DNA from 2 places in the Streptomyces sp. NPDC093094 genome. Region 1 is predicted to be linked to the other one. Evidence: predicted binding sites of a transcription regulator. Region 1 holds the regulator's gene; the other holds the start of a gene.
What was found. The regulator HspR, encoded in region 1, represses chaperone genes until heat shock. The targets are predictions, from matches to a motif close to TTGAGNNNNNNNNNCTCAA.
Positions count from the first base shown of each region.

Region 2: the regulator HspR is predicted to act here: its motif matches at 6,990-7,008, upstream of lon (endopeptidase La).

Region 1 is NZ_JBIVOX010000005.1:243,373-253,759, forward strand. It holds gene ACIQGV_RS12240 ((Fe-S)-binding protein) at 1-1,155, opposite strand, end outside; gene dnaK (molecular chaperone DnaK) at 1,726-3,567, shown strand; gene grpE (nucleotide exchange factor GrpE) at 3,564-4,214, shown strand; gene dnaJ (molecular chaperone DnaJ) at 4,248-5,420, shown strand; gene ACIQGV_RS12260 (heat shock protein transcriptional repressor HspR) at 5,426-5,893, shown strand; gene ACIQGV_RS12265 (hypothetical protein) at 6,013-7,299, opposite strand; gene ACIQGV_RS12270 (PA14 domain-containing protein) at 7,669-9,714, opposite strand; gene ACIQGV_RS12275 (sugar ABC transporter substrate-binding protein) at 9,968-10,387, shown strand, end outside.
Region 2 is NZ_JBIVOX010000007.1:133,690-144,076, forward strand. It holds partial or broken gene ACIQGV_RS16700 (nitrate- and nitrite sensing domain-containing protein) at 1-1,650, opposite strand, end outside; gene ACIQGV_RS16705 (hypothetical protein) at 2,032-2,820, shown strand; gene ACIQGV_RS16710 (MarR family winged helix-turn-helix transcriptional regulator) at 2,885-3,376, opposite strand; gene ACIQGV_RS16715 (lysozyme) at 3,603-4,421, shown strand; gene lon (endopeptidase La) at 4,535-6,967, opposite strand; gene ACIQGV_RS16725 (GNAT family N-acetyltransferase) at 7,141-7,809, shown strand; gene ACIQGV_RS16730 (spermidine synthase) at 8,033-8,710, shown strand; gene ACIQGV_RS16735 (response regulator transcription factor) at 8,824-9,567, shown strand; gene ACIQGV_RS16740 (sensor histidine kinase) at 9,564-10,387, shown strand, end outside.

The DNA.
Region 1 (10,387 bases):
GATGACGCCGTTCTCCTCGGCGGTGCCGATCAGCGGCCGCTCGGCCTCGGCCAGAGCCGCGGCGGGCACGCCGGCCAGCTGCTCCTCGGACGCCTTCTCCTCGCCCTCCATGGTCTTGCCGCCACCCGCGAGCAGGTAGGGCGCCTTGGCGTGGGCGTGGTCGCGCAGCGACATGATCAGCAGCTTCGGGGAGAGCGGCTTGCCGGTGTTCCACGCCGGGCACTGCGACTGGCAGCGGCCGCACTCGGTGCAGGTGGAGAAGTCCAGCAGGCCCTTCCAGGAGAACTGCTCGACCTGGGAGACGCCGAAGACGTCGTCGTCGCCCGGGTCCGCGAAGTCGATCGGCTTGCCGCCGGAGGTCATCGGCAGCAGCGCGCCCAGCGCGGTCCCGCCGTCGGCGTTGCGCTTGAACCAGATGTTCGGGAAGCCGAGGAACCGGTGCCAGGCCACACCCATGTCGGTCTTCAGGGAGACCGTGATCATCCAGATGAAGGACGCCGCGATCTTCAGGCCCGCGAAGAGGTAGGTGAGGTTCTGGAGGGTGGACAGGTCCATGCCCTCCAGCCACGACACGACCGGGTACGAGACGAAGAAGGACGCCTCGTAGCCGTCGACGTGGTGCTGGGCGCCTTCGAGGGCGTGCAGCATGAAGATGCAGACGCCGACGACGAGGATGACGGTCTCGACGAAGTACGCCTGGCCGGTGTTGGAGCCCGCGAACCGGGACTTGCGGCCCGGCCGGTCCGGCCGCGACAGCTGGCGGATCGCGATCAGCACGAGGATGCCGACGATCGTCATGGTGCCGATGAACTCGACGAAGACGTTGTACGGCGCCCAGTCGCCGATGACCGGCAGGATCCAGTCGGCCTGGAACAGCTGTCCGACGGCGTTCACGATGGTCAGCAGCAGCGTGTAGAAGCCGATCGCCACGAACCAGTGCGCGATGCCGACGATGCCCCAGCGGTTCATCCGGGTGTGGCCGAGGAACTCCTTGACCACGGTGATGGTGCGCAGGACGGGATCGTTGGTCCGGGCACCGGCCGGGAGAGGCTGGCCGAGCATCATGAACCGGAAGATCTGAAGGACGGCGCGGCCGAACAGGGCGACGCCGACTGCCATCAGGACCATCGACACGATGATCGCGGCGAGTTGCATTTCGGGGCTCCTCGGGCCTGCGAGGGGTTCTTCGGGGAGATTACTAAGCGGTAACTTATACAGTCCTCTGAGACTAACCCGTATCCCTGGCCGCACTGTAGTCAGGCGCTCGGTGATCTGCGTCGCTGAGGCAGCCCTCAGTGATCGCGCCGCGACGGCACGCCGACTCGATGCGTCGTACGTACCAAATCATGACATCCGCCTTAATTTGGTCCGGTGCCCCACGGGATCGTCTCCGCCGCCGTCGCCCCGCTTCCCGCCGTCGTCTCCCTGTTTCCCGCCGCTGCTTCCGCGGCCCCGCGCGCGGGGGTGGAACCGGCCGGCCGGACGGGTGTCCGCCGCTGCGTGACGGCTGGGCTCCGGGGGTGTCCGGTGCCTCGGGAGTGACGCTCGTGCTGTCCGGGATGACGTCGTGTGCGTCACAGGGCGAGGTGTCGTCGCAGGTCAGTGGCCGGTTGCGTGTAAGGAACGGATAAGAGTTGAGTCCGTGCGACTCAGGTCTGTTGACCCGGAGCGGAGCCTCATGCACACTTGAGTCCGTTCCACTCAAGTCAGCTGGAGGAATCAACCATGGCACGTGCGGTCGGCATCGACCTGGGCACGACTAACTCCGTCGTCAGCGTTCTTGAAGGCGGCGAGCCCACCGTCATCACCAACGCAGAGGGCGCCAGGACCACGCCGTCCGTCGTCGCCTTCGCCAAGAACGGCGAGGTGCTCGTCGGCGAGGTCGCCAAGCGCCAGGCGGTCACCAACGTGGACCGGACCATCCGCTCCGTGAAGCGCCACATGGGCACGGACTGGAAGATCGAGCTCGACGGGAAGACCTTCAACCCGCAGCAGATGAGCGCGTTCATCCTGCAGAAGCTGAAGCGCGACGCCGAGTCCTACCTGGGCGAGAAGGTGACCGACGCGGTCATCACCGTCCCGGCCTACTTCAACGACTCCGAGCGCCAGGCGACGAAGGAGGCCGGCGAGATCGCCGGTCTGAACGTCCTGCGCATCGTCAACGAGCCGACCGCCGCCGCGCTGGCCTACGGCCTCGACAAGGACGAGCAGATCATCCTGGTCTTCGACCTCGGTGGCGGCACCTTCGACGTCTCGCTGCTGGAGATCGGCGACGGCGTCGTCGAGGTGAAGGCCACCAACGGCGACAACCACCTCGGTGGTGACGACTGGGACCAGCGCGTCGTCGACTACCTGGTGCAGCAGTTCAAGGCCGGCCACGGCGTGGACCTCGCCAAGGACAAGATGGCCCTCCAGCGCCTGCGCGAGGCTGCCGAGAAGGCCAAGATCGAGCTGTCCTCCTCCACCGAGACCTCGATCAACCTGCCCTACATCACCGCCTCCGCCGAGGGCCCCCTGCACCTCGACGAGAAGCTCACCCGCGCCCAGTTCCAGCAGCTGACCGCGGACCTGCTGGAGCGCTGCAAGACGCCGTTCCACAACGTCATCAAGGACGCCGGCATCTCCCTCAGCGAGATCGACCACGTCGTCCTGGTCGGCGGCTCCACCCGTATGCCCGCCGTCGCCGAGCTCGTCAAGGAGCTGACCGGCGGCAAGGACGCCAACAAGGGTGTGAACCCGGACGAGGTCGTCGCCATCGGCGCCTCGCTCCAGGCCGGTGTCCTCAAGGGTGAGGTCAAGGACGTCCTGCTCCTCGACGTGACCCCGCTGTCCCTCGGCATCGAGACCAAGGGCGGCATCATGACCAAGCTCATCGAGCGCAACACCACGATCCCGACCAAGCGGTCCGAGATCTTCACGACGGCCGAGGACAACCAGCCGTCCGTGCAGATCCAGGTCTACCAGGGTGAGCGCGAGATCGCGGCCTACAACAAGAAGCTCGGCATGTTCGAGCTGACCGGTCTGCCCCCGGCGCCGCGCGGCGTCCCGCAGATCGAGGTGTCCTTCGACATCGACGCCAACGGCATCATGCACGTGACCGCCAAGGACCTGGGCACGGGCAAGGAGCAGAAGATGACCGTCACCGGCGGCTCCTCGCTGCCGAAGGACGAGGTCGACCGGATGCGCCAGGAGGCCGAGCAGTACGCGGACGAGGACCACCGCCGCCGCGAGGCCGCCGAGGTCCGCAACCAGGGCGAGCAGCTCGTCTACCAGACCGAGAAGTTCCTCAAGGACAACGAGGACAAGGTCCCCGGCGAGATCAAGACCGAGGTCGAGGGTGCCGTCGCCGAGCTGAAGGAGACGCTCAAGGGCGAGGACACCGCCGAGATCCGCACCGCCACCGAGAAGGTCGCGGCGGTCTCGCAGAAGCTCGGCCAGGCCATGTACGCCGACGCCCAGGCCGCCCAGGCCGCGGGCGGCGCCCCCACCGAGGACGCCGGCCGGGCCGACGACGACGTGGTCGACGCCGAGATCGTCGACGACGAGCGCAAGGACGGTGCCGCGTGACGGAGGAGACCCCGGGCTTCGAGGAGAAGCCCGACGTCCCCTCCGGCGCCACCCCTGACGACGCCGAGCCGAAGGCCGCCCCCGAAGAGGGGGCGGCCCCGGCCGGGGACGGAACCGCAGACGCCGGTCTGCTGGCTCAGCTGGACCAGGTCCGCACCGCGCTCGGTGAGCGCACGGCCGACCTCCAGCGGCTCCAGGCCGAGTACCAGAACTACCGCCGCCGAGTGGAGCGCGACCGGATCGCGGTCAAGGAGATCGCCATCGCGAACCTCCTGACCGAACTCCTGCCCGTGCTCGACGACATCGGGCGCGCGCGGGAGCACGGCGAGCTGGTCGGCGGCTTCAAGTCCGTCGCGGAGTCGCTGGAGACCGTCGCCGCCAAGATGGGTCTCCAGCAGTTCGGCAAGGAGGGCGAGCCCTTCGACCCGACGATCCACGAGGCCCTGATGCACTCCTACGCGCCGGACGTCACCGAGACGACCTGCGTCGCGATCCTCCAGCCGGGGTATCGCATCGGCGAGCGCACCATCCGCCCCGCGCGGGTGGCCGTCGCCGAGCCGCAGCCGGGTGCGCAGACGGTCAAGGCCGAGGGGTCCGAGGAGGACACGGCGGGCGACGACAAGGACAACGGCCCTGAGGAGGGCTGACGTAGACACCGAGGGGAAGGAGGGACGTCGGGGATGAGCACCAAGGACTTCATCGAGAAGGACTACTACAAGGTCCTCGGCGTCCCCAAGGACGCCACCGAGGCCGAGATCAAGAAGGCCTACCGCAAGCTCGCCCGGGAGTTCCACCCGGACGCGAACAAGGGCAACGCCAAGGCCGAGGAACGCTTCAAGGAGATCTCCGAGGCGAACGACGTCCTCGGCGACCCCAAGAAGCGCAAGGAGTACGACGACGCCCGCGCGCTGTTCGGCAACGGCGGTTTCCGCCCGGGGCCGGGCGCGGGCGGAGGCTCGTTCAACTTCGACCTGGGCGACCTCTTCGGAGGCAACGCCCAGAACGCGGGCGGCGGTTTCGGCGGCGGTTTCGGCGACGTCCTCGGGGGCCTGTTCAACCGGGGCGGCGCCACCGGCACCCGCACCCAGCCCAAGCGCGGCCAGGACATCGAGTCCGAGGTCACGCTGAGCTTCACCGAGGCCATCGAGGGCGCGACCGTCCCGCTGCGGATGTCCTCCCAGGCCCCCTGCAAGGCATGCTCCGGCACCGGCGACAAGAACGGCACACCGCGTGTGTGCCCGACCTGCGTCGGCACCGGCCAGGTCGCGCGGGGCTCGGGCGGCGGCTTCTCCCTCACCGACCCCTGCCCGGACTGCAAGGGCCGCGGTCTGATCGCGGAGGACCCCTGCGACGTCTGCAAGGGCAGCGGCCGGGCCAAGTCCTCCCGCACCATGCAGGTCCGCATCCCCGCCGGGGTCTCCGACGGCCAGCGGATCCGGCTGCGCGGCAAGGGCGCCCCCGGCGAGCGCGGCGGCCCGGCCGGCGACCTCTATGTCGTCGTCCATGTCGGCGAGCACCCGGTCTTCGGCCGCAAGGGCGACAACCTGACCGTGACCGTGCCGGTGACCTTCACCGAGGCGACCCTCGGCGGCGAGGTCAGGGTGCCCACCCTGGGCGGCCCCGCCGTCACGCTGAAGCTGCCCCCGGGCACGCCCAACGGCCGCACCATGCGGGCGCGGGGCAAGGGAGCGGTCCGCACGGACGGCACCCGCGGCGATCTGCTGATCACCGTCGAGGTGAGTGTTCCGGCGGGGCTGTCGGAGAAGGCTCGTGACGCCCTGGAGGCGTATCGCGAGGCGACCGCGGGCGAGGACCCGCGGGCGGAGCTGTTCGAGGCCGCGAAGGGAGCCTGAGTCAGATGGACGGTCGTCGTCCCCGTCAGCGCGGGGGATTCTCGTACGAACTGACCGACGAGACCCCGGTCTATGTCATCTCGGTGGCGGCCCAGCTCTCGGGCCTGCACCCGCAGACGCTGCGTCAGTACGACCGCCTCGGCCTGGTCTCCCCGGACCGCACGGCCGGGCGGGGCCGCCGCTACTCGGCCCGTGACATCGAACTGCTCCGCCAGGTGCAGCAGTTGTCGCAGGACGAGGGCATCAACCTGGCCGGCATCAAGCGCATCATCGAACTGGAGAACCAGGTCGCGGCGCTCCAGGCCCGGGCCGCGGAGCTCCAGGCGGCCCTGGACGGGGCCGCGGCGGCGATGCAGCAGCGCGAGGCCGCGGTGCACGCGTCGTACCGGCGCGACCTGGTGCCGTACCAGGAGGTGCAGCAGACCAGCGCACTGGTGGTGTGGCGGCCGAAGCGGCAGCAGCCGGGCGACTGACCCACGACGGCACGCGGGACGAACGCACGGAAGGGCCCGGAGGTCACAGACCTCCGGGCCCTTCCGTGTGCCGCGGCGTGAAGCGGCGTGGAGTGGCGTCAGGCGTCAGGCTTCAGGCGTCAGGCGGCCGTGGCGCGACGGCGCCTGCCGATCGCGGCCGCTGCGAACCCGAGCGCGAGCAGGGCACCCGCGACGGTGGCGTACAGGCCGGCGCCGGAACCGGTGGAGGCGAGGGCGCCGGTGGTGGTCGTACCGCCCGACGTGCCGCCGGTCGTGCCGGCCGCGGCGGTGGTCGTGGCGGCGGACGGGGCCGCGGTGGCGCCGGGGGAGGCGGACTCGGCCGGGGTGGCCGACGGGGCCGGCGACGACGGCTGCGTGGACGGCGACGCCGAGGGCGACGGGGACCCGGTGGAGGTCTGTGCCGGGCGGATCCGGGCGTCGGCGAGGGAGTCGACGAACGGCTGCCCCTCCTCCATCTCGTACAGCGCGTGGAGCCTCACCCGGGTCTCCTTCGCGACCTCGGAGCCCTTGTCCAGCGAGAGGTCCAGCTTCAGCACGTCCCGGCCTGCGGCGGAGCCGAAGCCCTTGGGGAGGGCGGGCAGTTCGAAGCGGTTCGGGGCGGGCTCCGCGAGCTTCACGGTCCTGCCGCCGATCTCGGCCTTCAGGCCGAAGTCCATGTCCTCGGAGGCGTCGATCACCAGGGTGCGGTCGATCTCGGCGGGGAACTCCCCGGGGCCGGTGGCGAGGGTGGACAGCGCCATCGCGGCGTGCTCGCCCGGGCGCAGGACGACCCCGGCGGTCGGGTCCAGCCGGACCTCCAGGGTGCCGGGCTCGATCGCCGGCTCGGTGTCGAGGACCACGGTGTTGCGGGCCGGGTCGGCGGTGACGTTGCCGCCCAGCGGCTGGGCGGTCAGGGTGAAGTCTCCGTCGTTGCCGGGGTAGCTCGCGCCCAGGCCGAAGGTGACCTTCCAGGTGAACTCCTCGTGGGCCGGGACGGAGAAGGCGGAGGAGGCGTCGCCGGAGGCGGGGAAGAACAGGCCCTGCCACTGGCCGTCCTGACGGCCCGTCGCGGACTTGGTGGCCGGCGCGTCGAGCGCGGTGACGCCGAAGACGACCGAGTCCTTCAGCAGCGGGCTCGGGCCCTCGGCCGTGCCGGGCAGCCATGCCCGGAAGTCCTGTGCCCGGTCCGATGAGTTGGTGACCGTCAGCGTCATCGACCGGGTGTCTCCGCCGCGTTCGACCGTGCTGTCGGGTACGGGGGCGCCCAGCGTCATGGTCAGCGGCTTGCCCGTCCCTTCCGCGGCGGTCGCGGCGGCCGGGACGAAGGCGGTACCGGCGACGGCGGCGACCAGGGCGGCCGCGGCCACGGTACGGATACGGCGGGCGGCGGCGAGACGAGCGGACATGGTGGACTCCCCCCAGGAATCACTGGACGAGACGGACGGAAGACGAAAGACGTGAAACGCGAATGCGTGAACACATGAAGACGTGAACGCGTGAAGCGGTGAACGCGTGAAGCGGTGAACGCATGAAGCCGTGAAGCGGTGAACGCATGAAGCCGTGAAGTGGTGAACGCATGAAGCGGTGAAGACATGAACGCATAAAGCGGTGAATGCACGAAGACGAAAGAGAGGTGCCCCGCCTCCGGCCGGTTCCCGGTTCTCCGGGTCCCCCCGGCGGTCGGCGGTGCACCTATCTTCACTGCTGTTTCATCCTTGATCCATAGGCGGTCCGTCACTGCTTCGCAACAGCGCCGGAGCCTTTGATTCCACAGGTCAGGACGGGATCGGGGCGGTCGCGACCGAGGTGTGGCGGGCGGCGGTCTCCGTGCCGTCCGCGGCGACCGCGGTGATCGTGTAGTGGCTGGTGGTGCCGCGTGGGGTGGCGGCGTCCGTGTAGGCCCTGGTGTCGCCGGACAGGGGCTGCGAAGTCAGCCTGACCCACTCCTCCGTGGCACGGTCCCAGCGGTAGACGTGGAAGCCGGTGGCCGGGCAGCCGCCGGTGGTGCAGGTCCACGCCAGCCGCGCCCGTGAGGAGTCGTCCGTGGCGGCGGACAGGGCCCAGTCGTAGGTGAAGGGGAGGTTGTACGCCGGGCCGAGGTGGTACTCGTTGGCCTCGACGTGGGCGACGTCCGACAGGGAGCCCGTCGCGTGGACGGAGTTGCCGGAGGTGTCCACCGCGTCGACGTAGTAGATCCAGGACTGGTCGTCGGCCGGCTGGACGTCGGCCCAGCCGGTGGTGCCGGGGGCGACCTCCGCGATCCGTTCGAGGGCGGCGAAGGGATCGTCGGCGGGGGCGCGGTGGACCACGTAGCGGGCGAGGTCCGCGACGGGGCTCTCGTCCCAGCTCAGGACCGTGCCGTACTCGGTGCTCGTGTACGCGAGGCCGGTGACGGCCGGAGGCGCCACGCGGTCGGTGCGGGTGACGCTGCTCGGCTGCGACGGCTCGGACTCACGGCCCTGGGCGTCGACGGTGTGGACCCGGTACCAGTACGTCACGCCGGTCTCGGCGGTGGTGTCGGTGCACGCGTACCGGGGCCGGAGGTCCGCCGGGCTGCCGGTGCGGCGGGGCTCGCAGGCGACCGGCTCGGGGACGGCGTTCTCGTCGAAGCGGTTCCAGCGGTAGACCCGGAACGCCGTGGGGCCGGCCGCGGGCGAGGTCCAGGAGACCTCGACGCCGCTGTCGTCGTCGGCGATCCGGGTGCCGTCCATGGAGGGCACCGCGAGCGGCCGGGTGAACTCCAGCACCGGGGAGGTGGTGCTGTTCCCGGCGGCGTCGGTGGCGGTGACGCGGTAGTACGACGTCTCGCCGTAGGGCGCCTGCTCGTCCCGGTGGCCGGGGGTGCGGACCGTGGCCAGGCGGGTGAACTCGCCGTCGGGGGAGGACGCCCGGTACACGTCGTACGTCAGGTCCTCCTCGCCCGCGGTCCACTCCAGAAGAACCCCGAGCCAGTTGTCGTGGCTGCCGGTCGGTGCCGTGAGGGCGGGGGCGGTGCGGTCGGCGGTGGTGACGGTCGGCCCGGTGCCGCCCGCCGACTCGTTGCCGGCCAGGTCGACGGCCCGCACCTGATAGGTGTACGCGGCTCCGGTGGCCGGCAGGTCCTGGGTGAAGGAGGTCTCCGTCAGCAGGGCGGCACCGCTGACCGGCAGGAAGTCGCCGCCCTCCGCGGCGCGGCGGTAGACGCGGTACCCGGCGAGGTCCATCTCCCCGTTCCGCGCCCAGGTCACCGAGGCGCGGCCGGCCGTCCCGTCGTACGACGCGGCGACACCGGCGGGGGCGAGCGGGGCGACCTGGTCGGCCGCCGGGGAGGTGCGCGGGGTGTAGTCGAACCGGACGGCCGCGGGCCCGGACCAGTTGACGTAGTCGACGCGGAGGCTGTGCTCCCCGGAGGGCACGGTGACGTCGACGGTCCGGGAGACCGTCTTCGAGGTGTTCTTCCAGAGGTCGATCCGGAGCGCGCCGTCGAGGTAGACGCGTATGCCGTCCTGCCCGGAGGCGGTCAGGGTGAAGGGGCCGCCGGAGCCGAAGTCGCGGGTCACCGACCAGCGGACTCCGAACCGGTTCGACGGCAGGCCGGACGCCGGGGCCCCCGCGCCCCAGTTCTCGGCGATCGTGTCGTCGCAGTCGGTCTTCTCCGGGGTGCCGGAGAAGGTGGTGCCGGCGAAGAACTGCCGCTCGAACACCGGCGAGGCGCAGCCGGCGGCGGCGGAGGAGGCGGGTGCGGCGGAGGCGGGTACGGTGACGGAGGTGAGCAGGCCGCCCGCGGCGGCGAGCACCACCGCGGTCGCGGTGGCGGCTGTGGTGCGTCTGGGTCGGTACATGAGGTCCCCTCAGAGCGGTACAGCGAAGTCGGAGGTCCGTGGATCTCGTGGACTTTTCGTGATCATGACTTCCGAGGAGCCCCATTGGTTGTGCGGGGATTTCGCAGAGTCTTCACACCCTGAACAGAAAGCGATGTTGTCATCTCGTTAAGTGATAAGTCTTGACGGTGAGTGGCGCTGACGCGTTGGCTTCCAGTCACCTGGGCGTGATGTGGCGCCCATATGACCGCAACACACCGAAGTGAGCCCCCGAATGCGTCGTATCGCCATGACCGTGGCCGCGTCCACGCTGACCCTTTCGCTCGCAGGCTGCGGCGTGCTCGACGCGGCCGGCGACAGCAGCGACGCGAGCCCCACGAAGGGCAACGACATCAAGGTGGGCCTGCTCCTGCCGGAGAAGAAGAACTCCCGGTACGAGAAGTTCGACTACCCGATCATTCGGGACAAGGTCGCCGCTCTCACCCGCAAGCAGGGCAAGGTGGTGTACGCCAACGCCGAGCAGGACGCGGACAAGCAGGAGAGCCAGCTCGAGAAGATGGTCGCCGACAGCGTCGACGTCATCCTGCTGGACGCGGTCGACTCCAAGGCCATCGCGGGCGCCGTGCAGCGTGCCAAGGACGCGGGCATCCCGGTCATCGCCTACGACCGCCTGGCCGAGGGCCCGATCGACGCC
Region 2 (10,387 bases), on a different contig from region 1:
GACGACGTCGACCAGCGGGACCGGGTGCGCGCTCTGCTGGATGTGCTCGGTCCCGGCGAGGACGAGGAGGTTCTCGCTGTGCCGGCGCATGACGGTGGCGAAGTGGTCGAGCTTGAACAGGGTGGCCAGCCGGTCGGGGTCCTGCTCCCGCTCCTCCAGGCCCTCGATGACCGCCAGCTGCCGCTCGACCAGGCCGAGCGTGCGCAGGGCGAGATTGACGAAGGTGGAGCCGATGCTGCCGCGCAGCCGCTCCAGCGCGGCGGCGGAGTCGGCCAGCTCGGTGCGCAGCCCCTCGCGGGCGTCGGCCATCCTCTGCCGCTGGCCCACCAGGTGCTTGCGGTCGGACTCCAGCGTGACGATGCGCTCGTGCAGGGTGGCGGCGTGCGCGTGCAGGGCGTTGACCGAGCGGACGACCTGGGCGAACTCGTCGTTGCGGCCGGTGAACTTCACCGGCTCCTCCGCGGCCGGGTCCGCCGCCTCGGCCAGCCGCTTGGAGCCGAGGCGCAGCACCGCCAGCGGCCGGGTGAGGGTGCGGGCCAGGCCGGTGGCGATGCCTATGGCGAGCAGCATCAGCGCGCCGAGCAGGGCGACACGGATCTCCAGCGCGGTGACGTCGTCGTCGCGCAGCCGGGCGAGGTCCTCGACGCGCTGGTTGTAGAGGGCGGACTCCACGCCGCGCATGGTCTCGACACGGGCCGACAGGGCGGCGTCGAGCTTGGCGGGGCTGGTGCCGAGTTCCTTGTCGGAGAGGGTGGCCTTGTCGGTGAGGCCGGTGAGGTACTTCTCGGCGGAGTTGACCTCGGCTCCGGTGACCGTGGACTGGTACGACGTACGGGCCTTGGCCGTCGCGGTCTCGGAGAAGTCGGCGAGGGCGGCGTCGGAGCGCAGCCGCGCCTGCTGGGCGGCGGCGGTGAGGGCGTCGCGCTGCTCGGTGTCCTCGGGCGAGGAGACGGTCTGCTCGACGTTCAGGCCGGTGATCGGGTCGTAGACCGTCTCGGTGCTGCGCGGGACGCTCAGCGCGGCGAGCAGCAGTCCGCGGGTGGCGGCGGCCTGCTGGACGGCGGCGTCCAGCTCGGCGAGCGCGTAGGCGCCGGAGCCGGCCCGGGGCGGCAGCTGCTCGGCGAGGTCCTCGGCGAGGCGGTGCAGCTCGGTGATGGCGGCGGAGTACGCCTGGTGCGCTTCGAGAGCGGTGCTCTTGCCGGTGAGCGCCGCGCTGCGCAGGGCGGAGATCCCGTCCAGGTCGTCCCGCAGCGCGGCGGGGATGTCCGAGACGGCGCGCAGCTCGTCCACCTGCCGGTCGACCCGGGTGCTGCGCTGCTCCGAGGGCGCCTTGGACCTGGGGCGTCCGGCGGCGACGAAGGAGGTGACCTCGTCGCGCTCGTCGGCGAGCGAGTGGGCGAGCGTGAGCGCGTCCCGGGTCTGCTCGGCGAGGGTCACCAGGTCCTGGGTGTCCTTCAGCTGTCCCGACGCGGCGAGCACCGAAGGGGCGCCCGCACCGGCGACGGCCGCCGCCACCACGGCGACGGCGACGATGAGCCGGTTGCGTACATGGGTGGGCCGTCCCTTGCCGGCCGGGGTGCCGGGCTGCTGCTCCGGGCCCCCCTGGGGGGCCGTCTGCCTGCCTGTGCGCCGAGGCCGCGTCATCTGCACCGGTGCTCGCATTCCTGTACTCGTGTACTCATGGGCCCGGGTGACACTCCGTCAATCGGTGCAACTGGTGCGCGCACACCGGGTTAGGGCTCCAGACCCTCCCAGTGCCGGTGGGCAGTGGCCGCGCATCACCGGACCCGCCACCCGAAGGAGTGAACATCGGAGGGGAGTTGGCGGGCAAGTTCTCCCGGCCCGTGCGGCGGCCTTGCGCGGCGGGCCGGTTGGACGTGGCGGGCGGGCTTTGACAGTATTCGCCGCCACGCCTTCCCGGAGTGCGGTATTCCACCCCAAACCCGACGCCTGACCTGCGCCGGTGCGTCGATTCCCGGACACCTGCCAGCGTTTGGCGAAGGAAGTGAGGGGGTCGTGCAGACTGGCCGGATGCGAACCGAACTCGTCTCCGAGCCCGGTGACCCGGCCCGCCCCAACGAGGACTTCGCGGGGATCGGTACATCCGCCTGCGGACAGGGCGGTTCGCTCGTGGCGCTGGACGGGGTGACGCCGCCGCGCGGCGGGACCGGCTGTCTGCATTCCGTCCCCTGGTACACGGCACGGCTGGGCGGCGCCCTGACCGAACTGACCGTTTCACTACCGGATGTCCCCCTCTCCGGGATCCTCGCCCTCGCTGTCGCTCGTACCGCGGAGTCACACAGGCACACCTGTGACCTTTCTCACCCACGCACCCCTCAGGCCACGGTGGTTCTGGCCCGCTGGGACGCGCAGCGCGTGGAGCACCTGGTCCTGTCCGACTCGACGCTGCTGGTGGAGGGCATGGACGGCGCCGTCACCGCCGTACGGGACGACCGGCTCGACCGCGTCCCGCGCGAGCTGCGGGTCTCCGACGAGATCCTGGACGCCGCCGCCCGCAACAAGGAGGGCGGCTTCTTCACGGCCGCCGCCGACCCGTCCGTGTCGGTGCGGGCGGTCACCGGCACACTCCCCCGCGCCGAGGTGCGCGCCCTGGCCGCGCTCACGGACGGGGCGACCCGCTGGACGGAGACCTTCCGCGAGGGTGACTGGACGGACCTGCTCGCCCGCCTCCGCAAGGAGGGTGCGCGGGCCCTGGTCGAGCGCGTGCGCGAACGGGAGCGGGAGGACGCGGGGCGGCGGGCGCACCTGGGGCGCGGCAAGGTCCACGACGACGCGACGGTGGTCCTCGTGGACCTGTGAGCCGCGCCGGCCGCCCGACAGCCCGGCCCCCGGCCCCCGGCGGAGACGCAGGCGGCGGCCGGGGCTACTTCTCCATGCCGCTGTTCAGGTGGTTCAGCAGCCGGGCCAGCTCGGCGACCTCGCGGCGGTCCCAGTGGGCGAGCTTGCTGACGTACCGGGCGCGGCGGGCCTCGCGGACCCGGCCGACGCGGGTGCGGCCCTCCATGGTGAGGTGCACCAGCCAGGCGCGGCCGTCGGCGGGGTCGGGTTCGCGGGCGATCAGGCCCAGCTCCTCCAGGGCGCGCAGCTGGCGGGACATGGTGGCCTTGCCGACGCCGATGTAGGCGGCGAGGTCCGTGGCACGCTGGCCGCCGCTCTCGTCGAGGCGGACGAGCAGGCCGTACGCGGAGGACTCCAGATCCGGATGGACCTCGCGGGCCATCTCGCCCTGGTTGGCGCGGGCACGCCGCAGGAAGACCGTCAGCTCACGCTCCAGGGCCAGGAACTCCTGGTCCACACCACTCGCCGGCGGGCCGGATTCTCCCGGGCGCCCGCCGTCGTTCCCGTCCTCGTGCACGTCAGCACCCCTGCCCGGTTTCCCGTTCCTGAAAGTTTCCGCCACGAGCGGCCATCGCCGCAGCTCGGTCAGTATTTCGCAGGCGTAGACCAACGGCGGTGTCCGGACCCTCTTCCCTCCCGGAGGTCTACGTGCGTAGCTTCGTACCCGGCACATACTGGCATGCCCACGCCATGCCACGCATTTCCCCCCACCGGGCACCACCGAGTCTTCGAAAGGCATCGCCATGCGCGTGCGCGGACCCGGAACCACTCGCCCCCGGCGCCCCCTCCTCGCCGGAACCCTGCTCGCCGTCCTCTCCCTGCTGCTCGCCTCGCCCTCCTCCGCGGCGGACACACCGCCCCGCGGCTCCGCCCACATGGGCATGGGAGTCGTCCCCCACGACGGACGGCACGGCACTCCGGTCCCCGGCAGAGCGGCCCAGACCGAGGGCGTGGACGTCAGCAGCCACCAGGGCGACGTCGCCTGGAGCACGCTGTGGAACAGCGGGGTCAGGTGGGCCTACGTCAAGGCGACCGAGGGGACGTACTACACGAACCCCTACTTCTCCCGGCAGTACAGCGGTTCGTACGGCGTCGGCATGATCCGCGGCTCGTACCACTTCGCGACCCCCGACACCACCGGCGGCGCGGCCCAGGCCGACTACTTCGTCGACCACGGCGGCGGCTGGTCCCGCGACGGCAGGACCCTGCCCGGCGCCCTCGACATCGAGTGGAACCCCTACGGCGCCGCCTGCTACGGCAGGACGCCGTCCGCGATGGTCGCCTGGATCGGTGACTTCCTGAACCGGTACAGGGCCCGCACCGGCCGCGACGCCGTCATCTACACGGCCACCAGCTGGTGGAAGCAGTGCACGGGCAACTACGGCGGTTTCGGCGCCTCGAACCCGCTGTGGATCGCCCGGTACGCGACGGCGGTGGGCGAACTGCCCGCGGGCTGGGGCTACCAGACGATGTGGCAGTACACCTCGACCGGCCCCACGGTCGGTGACCACAACCGGTTCAACGGGGCGCTGGACCGCGTCCAGGCCCTCGCGCTGGGCTGATCCGCCCAGGGGTGAAGGCGCACGGCGAAGGCCCGGGCCTCCCTCACGGGACCCGGGCCTCCTCCTTCTCCCCTGGCGTCCTCCCCCGGCGCTCAACGCCCGGGAGGTGCTCCCTACGCCGCCACGGGGACCTCCGGCGTCACGCCCCGAGCGGCGGGCGCGAGCGCCAGTTCGAGGACCTGGCGGACGTCGGTCACGGGGTGGACGTCGAGCTTGTCCAGCACCTCGGCCGGGACGTCGTCCAGGTCGGCCTCGTTGCGCTTGGGGATGATCACGGTCGTCACCCCGGCCCGCTGGGCCGCGAGCAGCTTCTGCTTCACCCCGCCGATCGGCAGGACCCGCCCGGTCAGCGAGACCTCACCGGTCATGGCCACGTCGGTGCGCACGAGCCGCCCGCTGAGCAGCGAGGCCAGCGCCGTGGTCATCGTGATGCCGGCGCTCGGGCCGTCCTTCGGGACCGCGCCCGCCGGGAAGTGGATGTGCACGCCGCGGTCCTTCAGGTCGCCGACGGGCAGTTCCAGCTCGGCGCCGTGGGAGCGCAGGAAGGACAGGGCGATCTGCGCGCTCTCCTTCATCACGTCGCCCAGCTGGCCCGTCAGGGTCAGCCCCGCCGCGCCGGTCTCCGGGTCGGCCAGCGACGCCTCGACGAAGAGGACGTCACCGCCCGCGCCCGTGACCGCGAGGCCCGTCGCCACGCCCGGGACCGCCGTACGGCGCTCGGCCGGGTCCTGCGCCGACTCGGGCACATGGTGCGGCCGCCCGATCAGACCGCGCAGGTCGGCGTCCGTGACGGTGAGCGGCAGCTCCCGCTCGCCCAGTTCGTGCTGGGCCGCCACCTTGCGCAGGAGCCGCGCGATGGACCGCTCCAGGGTGCGCACACCCGCCTCGCGGGTGTACTCGCCGGCCAGCTTGCGCAGCGCGCTCTCGTCGAGGGTGAGCTCGTCGGCGCCGAGGCCGGCCCGCTCCAGCTGGCGCGGGAGCAGGTGGTCCCGGGCGATGACGACCTTCTCGTCCTCGGTGTAGCCGTCCAGGCGGACCAGCTCCATCCGGTCGAGCAGGGCCTCGGGGATGGCCTCCAGGACGTTGGCCGTGGCCAGGAAGACGACGTCCGAGAGGTCGAGCTCGACCTCCAGGTAATGGTCGCGGAAGGTGTGGTTCTGCGCCGGGTCCAGGACCTCCAGCAGCGCGGCCGCCGGGTCGCCCCGGAAGTCGGAGCCCACCTTGTCGATCTCGTCGAGCAGGACGACCGGGTTCATGGAACCGGCCTCCTTGACCGCACGCACGATCCGGCCGGGCAGCGCGCCGACGTAGGTGCGCCGGTGGCCGCGGATCTCGGCCTCGTCACGGACGCCGCCGAGGGCGACCCGGACGAACTTGCGGCCCATCGCGTGGGCGACGGACTCGCCGAGCGAGGTCTTGCCGACGCCGGGCGGTCCGACGAGGGCGAGCACGGCCCCGCCGCGCCGGCCGCCGATGACGCCCAGCCCGCGGTCGGCGCGCCGCTTGCGGACGGCCAGGTACTCGGTGATGCGCGCCTTCACGTCCTCCAGGCCCGCGTGCTCGGCGTCGAGGACGGCCTTGGCGCCCTGGATGTCGTAGGCGTCCTCGGTGCGCTCGTTCCACGGCAGCTCCAGGACCGTGTCCAGCCAGGTCCTGATCCATGAGCCCTCGGGCGACTGGTCGGAGGAGCGCTCCAGCTTGTCGACCTCCTTGAGGGCGGCCTCGCGGACCTTCTCGGGCAGATCCGCGGCCTCGACGCGGGCGCGGTAGTCGTCGGACTCCTCGGCCGAGTCCTTGGAGTTCTCGCCGTTCAGCTCGCGCAGCTCCTTGCGGACGGCTTCGAGCTGGCGGCGCAGCAGGAACTCGCGCTGCTGCTTGTCGACGCCCTCCTGGACGTCCTTGGCGATGGTCTCGGCGACATCCTGCTCGGCGAGGTGGTCGCGCAGCTGCTGGGTGGCGAGCCTCAGACGGACGACCGGGTCGGCGGTCTCCAGCAGCTCGATCTTCTGCTCGACGGTCAGGAAGGGCGAGTAACCGGAGTTGTCGGCGAGGGCGGACACCTCGTCGATGGCCTGCACCCGGTCGACGACCTGCCAGGCGCCGCGCTTCTTCAGCCAGGTCGTGGCGAGGGCCTTGTACTCCTTGACCAGCTCGGCCACGTGGCCGGGCAGCGGCTCGGGCACCTTCTCGTCGACCCGGGTGCCCTCGACCCACAGCGCCCGGCCGGGACCGGTGGTGCCCGCGCCGATCCTCACGCGGCCACGGCCGCGGATCAGCGCGCCCGGGTCGCCGTCGGCCAGCCGGCCCACCTGCTCCACGGTGCCGAGCACGCCCGTGCCGGCGTAGGTCCCGTCGATGCGCGGCACCAGGAGCACCCTGGGCTTGCCGGGCTCGGTGCGGGCGGCGGCCTGGGCGGCCTCCACCGCGGCCCGTACCTCCGTGTCGTTGAGGTCCAGCGGAACGACCATCCCGGGCAGCACGACCTCGTCGTCGAGCGGCAGCACAGGCAGGGCCAGCGGTGTGAACGCCGTGGACTCAGCAGCCATGATCTCCCCTTCGGCAGTCAAGTTGAGCTATGCCGACTCAATGCATGTGAGCCCCGAGATGTTCCCGGGCTCTTGTTCGCTCTGAGCGATCACGTCTGTCGCGAGGGTGAGACCGCCGAATATCGTCGGCCAGGTAATAGCCAATCGACACCAGAGACCATTACGGGGCGGACATGGACGGCATCGTACGGAGCTGGATCGACGGCTGGGTGGTCTCGCGTGGGGCGGCGCCGCCCCACGCCGAGCCCTGGGGCTGGACGATCGACTCGGGGCTGGCGAAGGAGGTCACCCGGCATGTCCTGGGCGCGGTGGGCGACGACGTCGAGGAGAAGACCGTCCGTGCGGTCTCGGCGTCGGTGACCGGCGAGGGGGTGTGGCTGAAGGTGTTCCGGGACCCCGCGCGGACCGCGGGGTGGCTGGACGGCTCCTGGTGGGTCGACCCCGAGCCGGGCTACCTGATGTCGGCCCCGCTCCCGCCGTGCGCCGCGCCCGCGCCGCCCGCCGGCTACCGGGTGCGCTCCTGGACGGCCGGAGGCGTGACCCGGGTGATGCTCGCCGCCGGGGACGGCTCCTTCGCCGCCCGCGGCCAGATCGCCGTCACCGGCTCCGGCGCCGTGGCCGACCAGATCGAGACCAGCCCCGCCCATCGCCGCCGGGGCCTCGGCTCCTTCGTCATGCGCGCGCTCCAGCACACCGCCGCGGAGCAGGGCGCCCGCACCGGCGTCCTCGCCGGCACCCCGGCGGGCCGGGCCCTGTACACGTCCCTGGGCTGGACGACCAGGGCCCTGCTGACGAGCGCGAGATCGCTCGGCGGACACGAGGCGGCCCGTCCGCAGGGGTGACGGCACACCGTGACGCGGCGCCCCCGAGAGGCACGGGGAGCCGTGCGCACGGCCCCTGCGGGCACACGCGGCACAGGACCCGCGGCGCCGGGCGCCGCCCGTCCGCAGGGGTGACGGGCGGGAGGCCCGGACGGAAGCCCTCGTTCGGGTGGCGGACACCGGCGGACCCGCCGCCGGTGGAAATTCCGTCAACGAACCGTCAGGCAACTGCCAGGATGGGCCGATGCCCACCTCCTACGACACCCCGCAGGTGCTGGACCGTCGCGAGGGCCCCCACGGCGAGGTCGTCCTGCGCCGCCACGGTGATCTGCTCCAGATCATCGCCAACGGCTGCTTCCTGATGGACACCTCGGACGGACGCTCGGAGCGGCTGCTCGTCGACGCGGCGCTGGACGCCCTGGACGGACGCGCCCGGCCGCATGTGCTGGTCGGCGGCCTGGGCGTCGGCTTCTCGCTCGCACACGCCGCGGCGGACCCCCGCTGGGGAAGGATCACGGTGGTCGAGCGCGAGCGGGCCGTCATCGACTGGCACCGGGAGGGGCCGCTCGCGGAGCTGTCCCGCGAGGCCCTCGCCGATCCCCGCACCGGGATCCTGGAAGCCGATCTCGTCGCCCATGTCCATGAGACATGCGCCACGTACGACGCACTCTGTCTGGACATCGACAACGGACCGGACTGGACCGTGTCCGAGGACAACGGAAGCCTGTACTCGCCGGCCGGACTGGCTGCCTGCTCAAGGGCGTTGACGCCCGGCGGGGTGCTCGCCGTGTGGTCCGCGCAGCCCTCTCCCGGTTTCGAGGAAACCTTGCGGAATGCCGGATTCCGGCATGTGCGTACCGAAGAGATCCCCGTTGCCCGGGGCGTTCCGGACGTCGTGCATCTCGGCGTCGGACCTGGATAGCAATGCCGAGGTGACTCCCCGTACGCTGCTTCCCTGACGCCGATCTTTCAAGCGTCGACCGCAGACACGGGATCACCCCACGGATTCCGGAAAGCACACTTCAGGGGCGGGCGATGGAGCAGACACACACCTCCCACAACAACGGCACGGCGACGGCCGCACCGGGTGCGCAGCGCCGGGTGCTGGTGGTCGAGGACGACGCGACGATCGTCGACGCCATCGCGGCCCGCCTGCGCGCCGAGGGATTCCTGGTGCAGACCGCGGGCGACGGGCCCTCCGCGGTCGACACCGCCGAGGCATGGCAGCCGGACCTGCTGATCCTCGACATCATGCTGCCCGGCTTCGACGGCCTGGAGGTCTGCCGCCGGGTGCAGGCCCAGCGTCCGGTGCCGGTGCTGATGCTCACCGCGCGCGACGACGAGACGGACATGCTGGTCGGGCTGGGCGTCGGCGCGGACGACTACATGACGAAGCCGTTCTCCATGCGGGAGCTGGCGGCCCGGGTGCACGTACTGCTGCGGCGGGTGGAGCGGGCCGCGCTGGCGGCCACGACGCCCCGCAGCGGGATCCTGCGCCTCGGCGAGCTGGAGATCGACCACGCGCAGCGCCGGGTCCGGGTGCGCAGCGAGGACGTCCACCTCACCCCCACCGAGTTCGACCTGCTGGTCTGCCTGGCGAACACCCCGCGCGCGGTGCTCTCCCGGGAGCAGCTGCTGGCCGAGGTGTGGGACTGGGCGGACGCCTCCGGCACCCGGACGGTCGACAGCCACATCAAGGCGCTGCGGCGCAAGATCGGCGCCGAGCGGATCCGCACGGTGCACGGCGTCGGCTACGCCCTGGAGACCCCGACGCCATGAGCGGGGGGCGGCCGGCCGCGCGGAGGAGCCCCGGGGAGCCCCGGGGCGGCGTACGCCCGTTCTCGGTCAAGACCAAGCTGGGCGCCCTGGTCGTCATCTCGGTGCTGATCACCACCGGACTGTCGGTGATCGCCGTGCACACGAAGACGGAGCTGCGCTTCATCACGGTCTTCTCGATGATCGCCACGCTGCTGATCACGCAGTTCGTGGCCCACTCGCTGACCTCGCCGCTGGACGAGATGAACCTGGTGGCCCGCTCGATCTCGTACGGCGACTACACCCGCCGGGTGCGCGAGAACCGCCGGGACGAGCTGGGCGACCTGGCCCAGACGATCAACGTCATGGCCGACGAGCTGGAGGCGCAGGACCGTCAGCGCAAGGAGCTGGTGGCGAACGTCTCGCACGAGCTGCGGACCCCCATCGCGGGTCTGCGCGCGGTGCTGGAGAACATCGTGGACGGGGTCACCGAGGCCGACCCCGAGACCATGCGCACGGCACTGAAGCAGACCGAGCGGCTCGGCCGGCTGGTGGAGCAGCTGCTGGACCTGTCGCGGCTGGACAACGGCGTCGTCCCGCTGAAGACGAGGCGCTTCGAGGTGTGGCCGTACCTCTCGGGCGTGCTGAAGGAGTCCAACATGGTCGCCTCGGCGCGCGCGGGCATCACCTCCGGCTCGGGCAGCCACACGCGCGCGGACGTGCATCTGGCGCTGGACGTGTCGCCGCCGGAGCTGACCGCGCACGCCGACCCGGAACGTATCCACCAGGTGGTGGCGAATCTCATCGACAACGCGGTCAAGCACAGCCCCCCGCACGGCCGGGT